Regions from separate parts of the Phenylobacterium sp. T106 genome, predicted to be linked through region 2. Evidence: predicted binding sites of a transcription regulator. Region 2 holds the regulator's gene; the other holds the start of a gene.
What was found. The regulator LexA, encoded in region 2, represses DNA repair genes until DNA is damaged. The targets are predictions, from matches to a motif close to ATGTTCNCNANNTGTTCT.

Region 1: a site for LexA is predicted at 2,434-2,451, ahead of AC2D8W_RS04705 (DUF72 domain-containing protein). Genes of this name have one in related genera too.

The regions. Positions count from the first base shown of each region.
Region 1 is NZ_JBXVWA010000002.1:5,751-14,175, reverse strand. It holds gene AC2D8W_RS04720 (flavin monoamine oxidase family protein) at 1-1,124, shown strand, start outside; gene AC2D8W_RS04715 (Rid family hydrolase) at 1,143-1,616, shown strand; gene AC2D8W_RS04710 (GNAT family N-acetyltransferase) at 1,872-2,324, shown strand; gene AC2D8W_RS04705 (DUF72 domain-containing protein) at 2,497-3,327, shown strand; gene AC2D8W_RS04700 (sensor histidine kinase) at 3,335-4,813, opposite strand; gene AC2D8W_RS04695 (SDR family oxidoreductase) at 4,962-5,891, shown strand; gene AC2D8W_RS04690 (TetR/AcrR family transcriptional regulator) at 6,031-6,657, shown strand; gene AC2D8W_RS04685 (NADPH:quinone oxidoreductase family protein) at 6,716-7,696, shown strand; gene map (type I methionyl aminopeptidase) at 7,741-8,425, shown strand, end outside.
Region 2 is NZ_JBXVWA010000001.1:146,270-154,694, forward strand. It holds gene AC2D8W_RS00725 (peptidylprolyl isomerase) at 1-229, shown strand, start outside; gene trpE (anthranilate synthase component I) at 226-1,761, shown strand; gene AC2D8W_RS00735 (alpha/beta fold hydrolase) at 1,771-2,643, opposite strand; gene AC2D8W_RS00740 (hypothetical protein) at 2,708-2,911, opposite strand; gene AC2D8W_RS00745 (anthranilate synthase component II) at 2,963-3,553, shown strand; gene trpD (anthranilate phosphoribosyltransferase) at 3,564-4,589, shown strand; gene trpC (indole-3-glycerol phosphate synthase TrpC) at 4,589-5,368, shown strand; gene lexA (transcriptional repressor LexA) at 5,491-6,180, shown strand; gene AC2D8W_RS00765 (ASCH domain-containing protein) at 6,195-6,473, opposite strand; gene AC2D8W_RS00770 (ComEC/Rec2 family competence protein) at 6,470-8,425, opposite strand, start outside.

The DNA.
Region 1 (8,425 bases), on a different contig from region 2:
AGCCGATCCAGATGCGGCAGGGCGTGAACGACACCCGCGGCTACATCTCCGAACTGCTGTCCAAGGCGCTGAGCCGCGGCGCCCTGGACCAGGACCTCTCGGCCGAGGATCGCGAGAAGCTTCTCCCGTTCCTGCGCGCCTACGGCGACCTGGACGAGACCGGCGCCTTCCGCGGGACCGAGCGCTCGGGCTTCGCACAGGTTCCGGGCGCGGCCGGCCAGTTCGGGCGGTCGCGCGAGCCGCTCCCGTTCCGCGAGCTGCTGGCCAACGAACAGCTCCGCGCCACCCTGTTCGAAGACCAGCTCTACATGCAGGCCACCATGTTCCAGCCCGTGGGCGGCATGGACCGCATCGTGGCCGGCTTTCAGCGGGCGATCACCAGTCCCGTGCGCATGAACGCCGAGGTGCTGGAGATCCGCCAGTCCCCCGGCGCCGTCGCCGTCACCTGGCGCGATCGCGTGCGGGGCACGACCGAAACGGCTCAGGCCGACTTCGCCGTGGTGACGCTCCCGCTCAACATCCTCGCGGGCGTAGAGTCCAACTTCGACAAGCCGGTGAAGGCCGCCATCGCCGGCGTGCCCCACGACTACTCCAACAAGATCGGCTTCGATGCGCCGCGGTTCTGGGAGAAGGACCAGATCTACGGCGGCATCTCGTTCGTCGGCGGCGAGACCAATCTCGTCTGGTATCCCTCCAACGGCCTGCACACCGCCCGCGGCATGCTGCTGGCCTGCTACGGGTCAGGACGCGCCGCCAAGGGCTTCGCAGCGCGGCCGATCGACGAGCAGATCGCCATCGCCAGGGGCGTGGTGGCGCGCCTGCACCCCGGCCACGAGGCCGACCTCTCCGCCCCCGCCGTGGTCAACTGGAGCAAGATCCCCTTCAACCTGGGGCCCTGGCCGGCGTGGGGCGGGCGCGGGGGACAGGAAGGCCATCTCGACGACCCGGCCTATCGCCTCCTGAACCTGCCGCATGGGCGTGTCTATTTCTCGGGCGCCCACCTGTCGCAGATGCCCGGCTGGCAAGAGGGCGCCGTCCTGTCGGCGCAGCGCACCTTGAACCTGATCGCCGAGCGGGTTTCAAACTCGGTCGCCGAGGGCCGCGCCCGGGCTTCTGCGGCCTGACCCTCGAGGAGACTCCCGATGCGCCACCTGCTGCCTTCCGCCGCCCTCGCCCTCGCCGCCCTGGCCGGCGCTGCGCAGGCCGAGAATGTGCACGTCAATCCGCAGAACGGCTTCATCTCGCAGGCGGTGAAGGTCCCGGCCGGCTCCGAGACGCTCTACGTCAGCGGCATCACGCCCGACACGGTGGCCGGCGCGCCGTCGACCGCGCCTTTCGGCGACACCAGGACCCAGACCGCCAGCGTCCTCGGCAAGATCGGCGCGATCCTCCAGGGCCAGGGCTATGGCTGGGAAGACGTCGTGATGATGCGCGTCCTGCTCGTCGGCGACCCGGCAAAGGGCGGCGGCATGGACTTCGCGGGCATGATGGAGAGCTACAACGCGATCTATCAGCCGCTGAAGAAGAAGCCCGCGCGCATCACCTCCCAGGTCGCCGCCCTGGTCCGCCCGGGCATGATGGTCGAGATCGAAGTCCAGGCCGCCAAGAGCCGCTGAGGGCGGGATCCGCCGGCCCGCGGCGTCGAACGGCAGGGACGCCTCTGCGCCAGGCACGAACCGTTCGGCATCGCGCCGATCCCAGGGGCGCCTCAGGCAAGCGAAGCCTTCGCGCTGAGTTCCGCCCTTGCGGCATCGTACTCGCTTCGCAGACGCGCGATCAGCTCGCCAGCTCCGAGCACGTCCCTGACGGCTCCAATGCCCTAGTTCATGTCCCTATGCCTCGCGGCGGGCAGGAAGAACTATAGTCTCGCCATGACCAGCGACATCACCATACGGCCGGCCAGCGAGGATGAGAGGGCTGAGCTGGGGGAACTCAAGTTGCGCTCGTCGCTGGCCTGGGGCGACCTCAACGCGGAACTCGCGGAGTTGCCAGAGGCCAGGCAGGTGCCCGAGGAACATCTCGCCTCCGTCTTTCTCGCCGAGCGAGGCGGCGCGATCCTGGGGTTCGCGACCGTCTTGGCCTCCGACGGTCATGATGCGGAGCTTGAAGATCTGTTCGTCGAGCCTGGCCTCTGGGGACAGGGCATTGGCCGAATGCTGATCGCGGAGGCCGAGCGGCGCGCAGTCGCGTCCGGGTTCAGGGGGCTTCACGTGATCGCCAACAAGCGCGCGCTGCCGTTTTACGAAGCGGTTGGGTTCTCAACGATCGGAACCGTGGAGACGCTCTTCGAGCCAGCGCCCGAGATGCGCAAGGACGTCGCCTAGGCCCGCCTGCCTGAGGTCCGCTGCAGCCCCCCGAGCTGACGTCAGCGATGCGTCACGCCCCGCCATTCGCGACGCGCGGCGGCCCCAACGCCCGTCCGCGTCACGCGCGGGAACATCTTGTGAACTCGGGCGCCAGTCGCTACCACTTCCGGCGAGCTTCAGGAGATGTCGCATGGCTGACGCGGCAGGCCGGATCCGCTGCGGGATCGGGGGGTGGACGTTCGAGCCCTGGCGCGGGGTCTTCTACCCGCCCAAGTGGCCCCATGCGCGGGAGCTGGAGTACGCCTCGCGCCGGCTGACCGCGATCGAGATCAACGGCACCTACTACTCGTCGTTCAAGCCGGACAGCTGGGCGAAGTGGCGCGCGGCGACGCCCGAGGGCTTCAAGTTCTCGGTCAAGGCCAGCCGGTTCTGCACGAACCGCAAGGTGCTGGCCGACGGCAAGGCCAGCCTGGACATCTTCCTCAACCAGGGGCTGACCGAGCTGGGGGATCGGCTGGGACCGATCCTGTGGCAGTTCATGCCCACCAAGAAGTTCGACTACGACGACTTCGCCGGCTTCATGGACCTGATGCCCGAGCGGATCGGCGACACCCGGGCCCAGCACGTGTTCGAGGTGCGCAACGGGACGTTCAACGACCCGAAGTTTATCGGCCTCTGCCGCGACCGCGGCATCGCGATCTGCAACTCGGACAACGAGAACTACCCCTTCATCCCCGACATCACGGCCGACTTCGTCTACCTGCGCCTGCTGTCGGCCGACGACGAGATCCCCACGGGCTACGAGGCCAAGGACCTCGACCTGTGGGCCGGCCGCTTCCGCGCCTACGCCGAGGGGCGCGTGCCGGGCGACTTCACGCCGGTGGACCGTACCGGCCCGCCCGAGGGCCCGCGGGACGTCTACGCGTTCGTCATCCACGAAGGTAAGGTGCGCGCGCCCGCCGCGGCCATGGAGTTCATCCGCCGGGTCGATCCCGAGTTCCAGCCGCCGGAGCCGGTCTGAACCGGCGCTACTGACGCAGCTCGGCCTCGCCGGCGTGCGCCATGAAGACCGGGTCGTCCAGCGGCTCCTCGGGCGGCGCGGCCTCGGGCTGGAACGGCGCGCTGATGCGGCAGCGGACGCCCGCCGGCTCGAACAGGATCCTCACCTCGCCGCCCAGCTCGCCGGCGAGCCCCCGCTCGAGCAGCCGCGAGCCGAAGCCGCGGGCCTTGGGCGGCGCCACAGGGGGTCCGCCCTCCTCCTCCCATTCGAGGATGAGGCGCGGCGGCTCGGTCTCGGGGTCCAGCCGCCAGCGCACCGCGAGCCGCCCCACGTCGTTGGAGAGCGCGCCGTACTTCACGGCGTTGGTGGCCAGCTCGTGGGCGCCCATGGCGAGCGCGAGGGCCATCTTGGGCGAGACCCGCAGGTCGGGGCCCGCGAACTCGACCCGGTGCGCGGCGGCGTGGGGCGAAAGGGTGCGTTCGAGCACCGCCCGCAGCGATGCGCCCGCCCAACGCTCCCGCGTCAGGATGTCGTGGGCCCAGGCGAGCGCCATGAGCCGGTCCTCGAAGTCGGCCAGCGGCCCGCCGCCGCGGGCGCGCCCCAGGCTCTGGCGCGCCACCGACTGCACGGTGGCCAGCATGTTCTTCACCCGGTGATTCAGCTCGTGAATGAGGAGCTGCTGGCGCCGCTCGGCGCGGTCGCGCTCCGAGACCTCGCGCTCGAGCCGCGCCTCGTGCAGCTTCGAGGCCGTGACGTCGAGCGTGACGCCCGCCACGCGCACCGGCAGGCCGTCGCGCCGCTCGACGACCGCGGCGCTGGACCGCAGCCAGCGATGCCCCCCGTCCGCGGCCGACACGCGATACTCGAACGCCACCTCGTCGGCGTCGCGCAGAGTCGTCAGGCTGGCCCCCACGCCGGCCAGGTCGTCGTCGAACACGAAGGTGCGCCAGTCGGCGATGGACTCGTCGGGCCCGGCGGTGAGGCCGATCAGGGCGCGGGCGGCCTCCGGATCCAGCCAGCGCAGGCCGCGCCCCGTCCGCCATTCCCAGGTGGCGGCGCGGGCGGCCTGATGCGCCAGCCGCAGGCTCTCGGTGGTGGAGCGCAGCCGCCGCTCGCTGCGGCGCAGTGTGCGTTCGCTGCGCTCGCGGGCGGTCACGTCGCGCAGGAAGAAAGCGATGCCGCCGGTCACCGGCAGGCCGCGCACCTCGACCCACTCGTCCGCCGCACCCGGCCGCGCCACCACGAACTCCACGGCGGATGCGTCGCGGACGGCGGCCAGGAACCGCAGCTCGAGGGTCTCGACGCCCAGCCGTTCCAGGATGGGCTTGAGCGCCTTGCCGATCGAGCTGGTGCGGAACGTCTGCAGGAACGCCGCGCCGGCGGCGTTGCAGTAGGTGATGCGCCCGCCGCTGTCGCAGGCGAAGAGCCCGTCCGCGCCCGCGAGCTCGAGCAGGGCTTCGCCCAGCTCCACCGCAAGATCGGCGGGCTGTGACCGGTCACGCCTCATGGCCGCCATTCGAGTCCCTCGATGCGGCCCCCCGCGACTCAGAATGCCACAACTGCGCCGTATGCGCCCCGGCGATTGGTCGCAGGGGCGCTTGACCGACCCGGCGTCAGGACGGCCTGCTCACGGACACAACGATGGAGGCGCCCCGATGACCGAGTTCACCCAGGACGACATCATGTTCAAGCCGGGCCTGATGAAGGGCCAGCGCATCCTGATCACCGGCGGGGGCACCGGCCTGGGCAAGGTGATGGCCGAGGCCTGCGTCCTGCTGGGCGCCGACGTGGTCATCTGGGGCCGGCGCGGCGAGGTGGTGAAGGCCGCGGCCCAGGAGCTGACCGACGCCCACGGCGGGCTGGCCGGTGGACGCTGCACCGGCATGGCGGTGGACATCCGCGTGCCGGAGGCGATCCACGACGCCATGGACGAGGTGTGGGCCGGCGGGCCGCTGACGGGCCTCGTCAACAACGCCGCGGGCAACTTCATCAGCCGGACCGAGGACCTGTCGCCGCGGGCCTTCGACGCCATCGCCAACATCGTCTTCCGAGGCTCGTTCTTCGTGACGCTGGACGCGGGCAAGCGCTGGCTGGCCGAGGGCCGGCACGCCTCGGTGATCTCGATCCTGACCACCTGGGTCTGGCACGGCGGGCCGTTCACCGTGCCCAGCGCCATGTCGAAGGCGGGCCTGAACGTGATGACGCAGTCCCTCGCGGTGGAGTGGGGCAACCGCGGCATCCGCTTCAACGCCATCGCCCCCGGCCCCGTCCCGACCGAAGGCGCCTGGGCCCGGCTGAACCCCGGCTCGACGGAGGCGACCGGCGGGGCGCGCGCGAAGGCCGACCCCGGCATCCCGCTCGGGCGGAACGGCGAGATGCGCGAGCTGGCGAACCTCGCCGTCTACCTGCTGGACCCGGGCTCGGCCTATGTGAACGGCCAGACCATCGCCATCGACGGCGGCGGGCACCTGCAGGGCGGCGGCGGCTTCACCCGCCTGGCGGCGTGGGGCGACAAGGAGTGGGAGGCGGCCCGCAACTCGATCCGGGCCAGCAACGAGAAGGACCGCGCCCAGCGCACGGTCTGACCCTCTGCGGACAGGGGGGCGCCCCGGTCGAAGGTGGCGTCCGATTTGTCTTTACCTGCGCGTAAACCCGCTTGGCTGAGCCGTACGGCGCATTCTAATGTGACACCCGTCACCTTCGGGGGAGTGGGTGAGGAGTTCCATGTCACAAGTCGCGTATCTTCCCGTGGGCAAGCGGGAGCAGACCAAGGTCCAGAACCGCCAGGCGATCCTGGACGCCGCGCGCGAGGTGTTCGGCGAGCTGGGCTATGACGCATCGACCGTGCGCGACATCATCCGCCGCACGGGCCTCGCGGCCGGCACGTTCTACAACTACTACCGCTCGAAGGAGGAGGTGTTCGCCGCCCTCGCCGACGACGGCGCCCGGCGGTTCGCGCCGATCCTCAAGGGCCTGCGGACCAAGGGCGGCGCCTTCGAGGAGTTCGTCCGCGAGGCGATCGTCGCCTACTTCGAGTTCATGGCCGACGAGCATGTGAGCTGGGCGGCGCGCCGACCCGCCGGCGAGGCGCATCCCCATATCCAGGGCGAGACCCCGGAGATGGCCGCCGTGTTCGCCGAGGTGAAGGACGCCATCGAGGACGCCATCGCCCAGGGCAAGGGGCCGGCGGCCGACTCCGAGTACATGGCCGCCGCCTGCATCGGCATCGCCCGCGAGGTGGGCGAGAAGATGCTGACGCGGCGTCCCATCGACGTGGCGGCCGCCGCCGACTTCGCCGCGGCCATGATCCTGGGCGGCGTGAAGGGCCTGCCGGCGGGCGGCGGGGCTTAGGCTTCCATTCCCATGCGGCGCCGCTGCTAGGACGCGGCGATCCAAGCGGAGACCCCGGATGCGCGCCCTGGTCGTCGAAGAACTGCTGCCCGACTACGCGGGCGTCCACATCCGCGACCTGCCGCTGCCGCAGCCCGGGCCGGGCGAGGTGCGGATCAGGGTGCGGGCGGCGGCGGTGAACTTCCCGGACCTGATGCAGACCCGCGGGGAGCACCAGCACAAGCCGCCGATCCCGTTCGTGGGCGGCATGGAACTCGCGGGCGAGATCGACGCCCTGGGCGAGGGCGTCGCGGGCTTCGCGGTTGGCGACGCGGTCTGCAGCGGCGGCCGGGGCGGCTTCGCCGAGTACGCCATCCTGCCCGCGGCGACCCTGCGCCGGAAGCCGGAAGGCCTGAGCTTCAGCGCGGCGGCGGGCTATCCGGTGGCCTACCTCACGGCCTATGTGGCCTTCAGCCGCATCGGCAGGGTGCAGCCCGGCGAGTGGGTGCTGGTGCACGGCGCGGCCGGCGGCGTAGGCCTGGCGGCGGTGGACTACGCCAAGGTGCTGGGCGCGAAGGTGATCGCGGCCTCGGCGTCGGACGAGAAGCTGGCGATCATCGCCAAGGAGTACGACGTCGACGCCACGGTGAACGTCACCGGCGGCTTCCGCGAACGCGTGAAGGCGATCACCGGCGGACGCGGGGCGGACGTGATCTACGATCCCGTCGGCGGCGACGTGTTCGACGAGTCGATCCGCTGCATCGCTTTCGGCGGCCGGATCCTGTCCATCGGCTTCACCAGCGGCCGGCTGCCGGTGCTGCCGGTCAACATCGCGCTGATCAAGGGCTTCTCGGTCATGGGCGTGCGCGCCGGCGAGTACGGCCGCCAGAACCCGGAGAAGGGCCGCGAGAACAACGAGGCCATCTGGCGCCTGGCCGAGGAGGGCCGGGTCAAGCCGCGGGTCGACCGCGAGTACCCGCTCGCGGACTGGCGCGAGGCCTTCGAGACGCTCGCCCAGCGCAAGGTCGTAGGAAAGACCATCATCCGGCCCGACCTGTGATGTAATGGGGCTCCCTGACCCGGGACGCAGCGGAGCTGGACGCCATGACCATCGGCAGCGAAGACGACCTCGAGAAGCTCAAGGCGGCAGGCCGCCTCGTGGCGCGGACCCTGAAGGCGATGGGCGATGCGCTGGAGCCCGGGATCACGACGCGCGAACTGGACGACCTGGGCCGGCGGATGCTCGAGTCCGAAGGCGCGCGACCGGCGCCTGAGCTGACCTACGGCTTCCCGGGCGCCACGTGTATCTCGGTAGGCCCCGACGTGGCGCACGGCATTCCCGATAACACGCGGGTGCAGGCCGGCGACCTGATCAACATCGACGTCTCGGCCGAGCTGGACGGCTTCTTCGCCGACACCGGCGCCTCGTTCGCCGTGCCCCCGGTGGCGGCGCGCGTGGAGCGCCTCTGCCGGGACGGCCGGCGCGCGCTGTGGACCGGCATCCGCGCGGTGCGGCCGGGGGCGTCCCTGGCGGCGCCCGGACGCGACATCGAGGCGTTCGCGCGCCGCAACGGGTATTCGCTGGTCAGGAACCTCGCGAGCCATGGCGTGGGCGCGTCGCTGCACGAGGAGCCCACCGAGATCCCGACCTGGGCCGACCGGTCGGAGCGGCGGACCATCCGCGAGGGCCTCGTGTTCACGCTGGAGCCGTTCCTGTCGCTGGGCGCCGACTGGGTGGACGAGACCCGGGAAGACGGCTGGACGCTTGGACCGCCCGGCGGCGAACCCA
Region 2 (8,425 bases):
CCTGGCCGTCGGCCAGGTCTCGAACGTGCGCATGGACGCGGGCCCCACGGCCGCGCGGCTTGCGGAAACCAACCGTGGCGAGCTGACCCAGGCGATCTTCCGCGAGATGGCCGACAGCGCCCAGGCCTACGCCCGGACGAAGCTGAAGGTGAAGACCAACGCCGAGCTCGCGCGGTCGGCCGCCGGCTTCGCGCCCGCCGAGAAGGGCAAGGCGGAGCCCAAGAAGTGATCTGCGAGCCGCCGTTCGAGGCCTTTCGTTCCACCTACGACGGCGGCGCTCCCCAGGTTGTCTGGACGCGGCTGATCGACGATCTCGAGACGCCCGTCTCGGCCTACCTCAAGATCGGCCATGGCAAGCCGTACGCGTTCCTGTTCGAGTCGGTGGAAGGCGGCGCGTTCCGGGCGCGCTACTCCGCCATCGCCATGAACCCAGACCTGGTGTGGCGCTGCCAGGGCGACCGTGCCGAGATCGCCCGTGGCGACGACATCGCGGCGGGCCGGTTCACGCCGCAGGACGGCGGGGCGCTGGACAGCCTTCGCGACCTGCTGGCGTCCTCGCGCATCGAGATGCCCGCGGGCCTGCCCCCCATGGCGGCCGGCGTCTTCGGAGCGCTCGGCTACGACACGATCCGCCTGGTCGAACGGCTGCCGCACGTGAATCCCGACCCGCTGGGCCTTCCCGACGGCGTCATGGCGCGCCCCTCGATCGTCGCGATCTTCGACGCCATCGCGCAGGAGATCCTGGTGGTCACGCCGGTGCGTCCCGACGGCGCGACCTCGGCGAAGGACGCCTACGCCGCGGCGGAGCGCAGGATCCAGGCGGTCGCGGACGACTTCCGGAAGTCGGCGCCGCGCCTGCGTGGCGATGCGACGCCCGAGCCGGACAGGTTCACGACCCCCGTGAGCCGCGAGACCTATCGCGGGATCGTCGAGAAGGCGAAGGAGTACATCCGCGCCGGCGACATCTTCCAGGTGGTGCCCAGCCACCGTTTCCGCGCGCCCTTCACGCACGACCCCTTCGCGCTCTATCGCTCGCTGCGGCGGAGCAATCCCTCGCCGTTCCTGTTCTTCCTCGACTTCGGCGCCTTCCACGTGGCGGGTTCCAGCCCCGAGATCCTGGTGCGGCTGCGCGACGGCAAGATCACCATCCGTCCTATCGCCGGCACCCGCCCGCGCGGCGCGACGCCCGAGGAGGATCGCCGCCTCGAACAGGAGCTGATCGCCGATCCCAAGGAGCGCGCCGAGCACCTGATGCTGCTCGACCTCGGCCGCAACGACGTGGGCCGCGTCGCCATGCTGAAGCAGGCCGGCGCCAACGAGCCCCAGCCGCGCGCCCAGGGCCCCCGCGTGCGTGTCACCGACAGCTTCTTCGTCGAGCGCTACGCCCGCGTCATGCACCTGGTCTCCAACGTCGAAGGCGATGCGCCCGAGGGGCTGGATCCCGTCGACGTGGTCATGGCTGCGCTGCCCGCCGGCACGCTCTCGGGCGCGCCCAAGGTTCGGGCCATGGAGATCATCGACGAGCTGGAGATCGAGAAGCGCGGCATCGCCTATGCGGGCGCGGTCGGCTACTTCGGCGCCGACGGCAGCGTCGACACCTGCATCGTGCTGCGCACAGCCCTCTTCAAGGACGGCGTCATGTACGTCCAGGCCGGCGGGGGCGTCGTCGCCGACAGCGATCCCGACGCCGAGTACGACGAGACCCTGCACAAGGCCCGCGCCCTGCGGGATGCGGCCGAGGAGAGCTGGCGGTTCGTCTGAGGCCGGCGGCTATTCCGCCAGGAACGCTTCGACCGTCTCCATGAAGGCGTCCAGCCGGTCGTGGTGGACCCAGTGCCCCGCACCCTCGAAGTTCACGAGGCGCGCGTTCCGGAAGTGCCGGATCCTGCCGTCCACAACGGGGTCCGAAGCCCAGGACTCGGCGCCGCGCACCAGCAGCACCGGCGCGGTGATCCGGCTCCAGAGGCGGTGCTGGTCGGCGTGCGACAGGCCGCCGACGCCGCCGCCCCAGCGGGCGTGGTTGTCGAACTTCCAGGAGTAGGTCCCGTCCTCGTTCTGATGCGCGCCGTAGACCGTCAGGTGACGCGCCTGCGCTTCGTTCAGATGGGGATTCTCGCTGGCCATCCGCGCGACGGCGTCATCGAGGCTGGCGTAGCGCCGAGGCGCGCGGCCGGAGTTCTCGCGGCGGTCCGCCACCTGCGCGCGGATGCGTTCCTCGATCGGCCGCTTGCCCTGTTCGGCCATCACTGCGGGAGATGGTCCCAGCCCCTCGATGGCGACGACCTTGCGGGCGGCCTCGGGGAACGCGCCGCAGTAGTTCAGGGCGATCCCCGCGCCCAGCGAGTGGGCGATGATGGTGGCCGGCGCCATGCCCTTCTGGTGAACGATCTGGGCCACGTCGTAGATGTAGGCGGCCATGTCGTAGCCGCCGCCGATGGCCCAGGCGCTGTCGCCGTGGCCGCGCAGGTCCGGCGCGATCACGTGGTAACGGTCACGGAGTCGCTCGGCGACCCAGTCCCAGTTGCGGCAATGGTCCCGCCCGCCATGAACCAGCAGCATCGGGGGCGCGTCGGGATTGCCCCAGTCCACATAGTGCAGCTTCAGACGCTGCGAGAAGTAGAAGTGGGACGTGGGGCCTTCCATCGCGGTCTCCGGCGCAAGTCGCCTCCACCTACCATCTCTGCCGCGAGTGGGTAGGCCGATCGGCTCAGTCCGGGGCGCCCTGCGCAGCGTGGTTGGTCGTGACCGGCGGGGCCAGCACCATCGCGCTCGCAAACAGCACCGAGGTGACGGCCAGCGCGAGCGCCGCCAGCAGCGCCGGCCACGCCCTGTCGCGACGCACCGCCGGCTGCAGCAGGCTGCGGGCGTTGGAGAGCTCGTCGGGGTCCAGGGCCGAATCGCGAAGTCCCATGGCATGAGCATCCCGCTTGGCGGTCGGCGCGGCAAAGCCTATGGAGCCTGCATGATCCTGGTCGTCGATAACTACGACAGCTTCACCTACAACCTCGTTCACTACCTGAACGAGCTGGGGGCGGAGACGCTCGTCCACCGCAATGACGCGCTCACCGTCGACGAGGCGCTGGGCCTGCGGCCGGAAGCGGTGCTGTTGAGCCCCGGCCCGTGCACCCCGAACGAGGCCGGCATCTGCCTCGACCTGATCGCCCAGGCGCCGGAGAACCTGCCGATCCTGGGCGTGTGCCTGGGCCACCAGGCGATCGGCCAGTCCTTCGGCGGGACCGTCGTGCGGGCGCGCGCGCTCATGCATGGCAAGACCAGCCTCATCCATCATCTCGGCACGGGTGTGTTCGCCGGGTTGAAGAACCCTTTCACCGCCACCCGTTATCACTCGCTGTCGGTGCAGGAGGACGTTCTGCCGCAGGTCCTGGAGAAGACCGCCTGGACCGAGGACGGCGAGATCATGGGCGTGCAGCATCGCTCGCGCCCCATTCACGGCGTCCAGTTCCACCCCGAGTCGATCGCGACCGAATGCGGGCACGAGCTGCTCGGCAACTTCCTCGACCTGGCCGGCGTCAGGCGGATCGCGCAGGTCTGAGCTTCCGCCCATGTCCGACGCCTTCAAGCCGCTGCTCATGCGCCTCGCCGACGGCGCGACCCTGTCCGAGGACGATGCGCAGGACTTCTTCGCCGCCTGCCTGAGGGGCGAGCCGACGCCGGCTCAGGTCGGCGCGGCCCTGACCGCCATGCGGATGCGGGGCGAGACTCTGGGCGAGATCGCGGCCTGCGCGCGGGCCATGCGCAAGGCGGCCATCCACCTCGAACCGCCCTACCCCGTCATCGACGTCTGCGGGACCGGCGGCGACGGCCTGCACACGCTCAACATCTCGACCGCCGTGGCGTTCGTGGCGGCCGGGGGCGGCCTGAAGGTCGCCAAGCACGGCAACCGGGCCCTGACCTCGAAGTCCGGCGGCGCAGACGTGCTCTCCGAACTCGGCGTGGCCATCGACGCCGGCCTGGAGCGCCAGCAGAAGGCGCTGGACGAGGCCAACATCTGCTTCCTGTACGCTCCGGCGCACCACGGCGCGATGCGGCACGTCTCGCCGCTCCGCGCGCAGCTCGGCTTCCGCACCATCTTCAACCTGCTGGGTCCGCTCACCAACCCCGCCGGCGCGAAGCGGCAGGTCGTGGGCGTCTTCGCCGAGCGCTGGGTCGCGCCGCTGGCGCAGGTGCTGGGCGCCCTGGGGTCAGAACGGGCGTGGGTCGTCCACGGCGGCGGCATGGACGAGATGACCACGACCGGCGAGACGAGCGTGGCCGAGTTCCGCGAGGGCCAAGTGCGCCTGTTCACCGTCACCCCGGAGGCCGTGGGACTGAAGCGCGCGGCTTTGGCCGACCTGACGGGCGGCACGCCGGCCGAGAACGCCGAGGCGCTGCGGCGGCTGCTCAAGGGCGAGCCAGGCCCCTACCGCGACATCGTCCTGCTCAACGCCGCTGCGGCCTTCCTGGTGGGCGAGAAGGTGGAAACCCTGCGCGAGGGCGTCGAGCTCGCGGGACGGGTCATCGACGATGGCCGGGCCCAGACCGCGCTGGACAGGCTCGTCGCCATCGCCCCTCGCTCGCTGGACGGCTGATGGGCGACATCCTGCAGAAGATCGCGGCCTACAAGCGCGAGGAGGTCGCCGCGCGGAAGGCCGCCGGCCCCGCGGACCCCGGCCGAGCCCCCGGCCCGCCGCGCGGCTTCCGGGCCGCCCTCGAGCGCCGCCATGCGCCCGGCCGCCTCGCCCTGATCGCCGAGATCAAGAAGGCCTCGCCCTCCAAGGGGCTGATCCGCGCCGACTTCGACCCGCCGGCTCTGGCCCGCGCCTACGAGGCCGGCGGCGCGGCCTGCCTGTCCGTCCTCACCGACGGCCCCAGCTTCCAGGGCGCGGACGCCTACCTCGCCGCCGCCCGCGAAGCGACGGCCCTGCCCTGCCTGCGCAAGGAGTTCCTCGTCGATCCGTGGCAGGTCGCCGAGAGCCGGGCGCTGGGCGCTGACGCCATCCTCGTCATCCTGGCGATGGTGGACGATGCGCTCGCGGCCGAGCTGATGGCCGAAGCGCGGCGGCTCGGGATGGACGCCCTGGTCGAGGTGCACGACGAGGCCGAGATGGCCCGCGCCGGTGCCCTGGGCGCCGACCTCGTCGGGGTCAACAACCGCGACCTGCGCACCTTCGTCACCGACCTCGCCGTGACCGAGCGCCTCGCCGCCGCCGCGCCCGCGGACGCTCTGCTGGTCACCGAGAGCGGGATCTTCGGCGCCGACGACGCCGCCCGCCTCGAGCGGTCCGGCGCCAAGGCCATGCTCGTGGGCGAGAGCCTGATGCGGCAGGCCGACGTCACCGCGGCGACTCGCGCGTTGCTGGGCGGTTGATTCCCGCCTGACGCCGCCAAATTCCCGAAGAGTTTCAGAGCCTCGCCGCGTAACTTGACATTAACGCGGAACACCTAGAGAACATCCTCGGAAGTTGGCGGTTTGTTCCACGAGGGCCCGAGATGCTCACCCGCAAGCAGCACGAATTGCTCATGTTCATCCATGAGCGCATCAAGGAAACGGGTGTTTCCCCGTCCTTTGACGAGATGAAAGAGGCGCTCGATCTTGCGTCGAAGTCGGGCATCCATCGCCTGATTACCGCGCTGGAGGAGCGCGGCTTCCTTCGGCGGCTGCCGCACCGGGCCCGGGCCCTGGAGGTGGTCAAGCTCCCGCAGCAGGCTACCGCGGCAGCGCCCCCCAAGGGACGCGCGCCCTTCAAGCCGCAACTGGTCGACGCCGGCAGCGCCATGCCCGCCATCGCCAACGACACCCGCGAACTTCCCATCCTGGGCCGCATCGCGGCCGGCACGCCGATCGAGGCGATCCAGCAGGAGAAGGACCGCATCCCCGTGCCCGAGACCATCCTCGGGGCCGGCGAGCACTTCGTGCTCGAGATCGCCGGGGACTCGATGATCAACGCCGGCATCCTCGACGGCGACTTCGTGGTCATCCGCCGCACCGACACGGCGGTCTCGGGCGACATCGTCGTGGCCCTGGTCGACGGCGAGGAGGCCACTCTGAAGCGCCTGCGCAAGAAGGGGGCGTCGGTAGCCCTCGAGGCGGCGAACCCGGCCTACGAGACCCGCATCTTCGGCCCCGATCGGGTGTCGGTGCAGGGCAAGCTGGTCGGCCTGATCCGCCGCTACCACTAGGCTGTCCTGCCCGCTCAGGCGGGCACGAACACGAAGTCGACGATGAAGACCCGCTCGCCACGCCCGTGGCGGGCGGTTTTCATAAGGTCCTCGACGTCCGCGAAGCCGCCGGCCCGCGCGATCGCGTCGGTGATGTCGGCGAGGTCCACTTCCTGCAGCCGCGTCACCTCGACGAAGCCGTCCAGGAGCGGGTAGCGCCCGCCGACCTTCACGCGGGGCGTGAGCCACAGCCGGACGCTGGAGGTGATCTCCCCCGCCCGGATCCGGGCGCGAAGCGGCCTGGCGAACATCATCGCGGGTCGAACCCCCAGGTCCAGGGCCGCCGGCCGCGCAGGTCCTGGGCCCACACCACGCGCCAGCCGTTCCCCTCCCGGTAGATCTCGGCCGACCCGCCCTTCGCGAAATCCCCGCCGGTGAGCACGAGCGGCGCGGCGCAGTCCTGCGGCCGGACATCGTTGCGCAGGACGACGATGTCGGCGGCGGCGCAGAGCGCCTCCAGTCGGCCGGCCTTCAGCGGGCGGCGCACGTTCCAGGCGGCGGCCAGGCGTATCGGCGCCCCCGCCGCGGGCGCGCAGCTCCAGCGATCGCACGCGAAGCGGCGGTCGCGCTCCTCATCGCTGATCACGGCGGCCAGTCCACGCCGGCGCGCCCAGAACTCGGCGCCGAACAGCTTGGCGTCGGGCCGGAGCAGGACGGCCTGCCGCCCATCCCGAACGGCCACGGCGGCGCCGTCCGCGGCGACCCAGACGTCGGGCGCCGCGGGTCGGGGGGCCCAGAGCACCGCCATGGCCAGCGGAACACCCATCCATCGCAGCGGGCCCCGCCACAGGCATGTGAACAGCAGGCCCAGGAAGCTGGCCGGCAGCACCCACGCGGGCGCGCTCGGGACGAGGATCTCCGCCGCCGGGGCGCGAGCCGCCCAGGCGGCCACCTGGTTCATCAGCCCGATGGACCAGCCGGCCAGTTCCAGGGGCGCCTGCCCCAGTCCCAGGGGCGTCAGGGCCGCCCCCAGCGCCAGGCCGGGCATCATCAGGAAGGACGAGATCGGCGCCACCGCGAGGTTGGCGAAGAGGCCCCATGTCGAGACCCGGTTGAAGTGCTGGATCGCGAACGGGCCCGTGGCCAACCCCGCGACGAAGCTCACGGCGATGCTCGCGGCGGTCCAGGTGACCGCGGCCTGAAACGCCCGGATCGCCCAGGGCGCCTGGATCTCCTTCACCGGCCGCGGCCAGATCTCGGCCAGGGCCACCAGGGCGGCGGTGGCCGCGAACGACATCTGGAAGCCGGGCTCAGTGACCGCTTCCGGCTGGAGCAGAAGGACGCCCAGGGCGGCCAGCGCCAGGGCGTGGAGGCTGATCGCCTGACGGTCGGCCAGGATCGCCGCGAACGCCACCGCGGCGGTGATGGCGGCCCGTTCGGCGGGCGGCGGCGCTCCGGAGAGCACCAGGTATCCGCCGACGGCCGCGAGGCCGAACAGCGCGGCCGCCTTCTTGCCGTGCACGCGCAGCGCCAGCCACGGCCAGGCGGCGATCAGCAGGCGCGCGAGCCCGAAGGCGAAGCCGCCGACGATGGCCATGTGCAGGCCGCTGATCGAGACGATGTGCGCAAGCCCCGCGGCCCGCAGGTTCTCCACCTGCTCCTTGGGAATGAAGGCCTCGTGGCCCGTCGTCATCGCCGCAGCGAGGCCCCCGGTCTCGGGCCCGAGCGCCTCGACGATCCGGCGGGTGAGATTCCAGCGCACGGCGTTGACCCGCATCGCCAGGGCAAGTCGCCAGGGCGGCTCGGCCGGAGGCGTCGTGGCCTCGGGGGCGCGCAGCGCGAGGCCGACCGCGCCGACGCTCTCGAAGTAGGCGTCGCGGGCGAAGTCGTAGGCGCCGGGGCTGGCCGGCGGCGGAGGCGGATTGAGGATGGCCAGCAGCCGCACCGACTCCCCGGGCGCCGGCAGCGCCGCGCCGGGCTTCAGCGTCACCCGGACGCGGATCGGCGTCGCCTCGGCGTCCCAGCCGCCGACGCGCGTCGGCGCCAGCAGGAGGCGCTGTCCCCCCTCGCCCGGCGCGGCCACATCGACAACCCAGGCGTCGACCCACTGGGGCCGCGCGCCCGCCTGGGCGACGGACGCCTTGACGGCCTCCGCCCGCAGCTTGGCCACGGCGAAGCCCCCCACCACGCCGGCGCTCAGGACCAGCGCCATGGTGGCGGCGCGCCAGTAGCTCCAGCGCGTCGCGCCCAGGAGCAGCGCCGACAC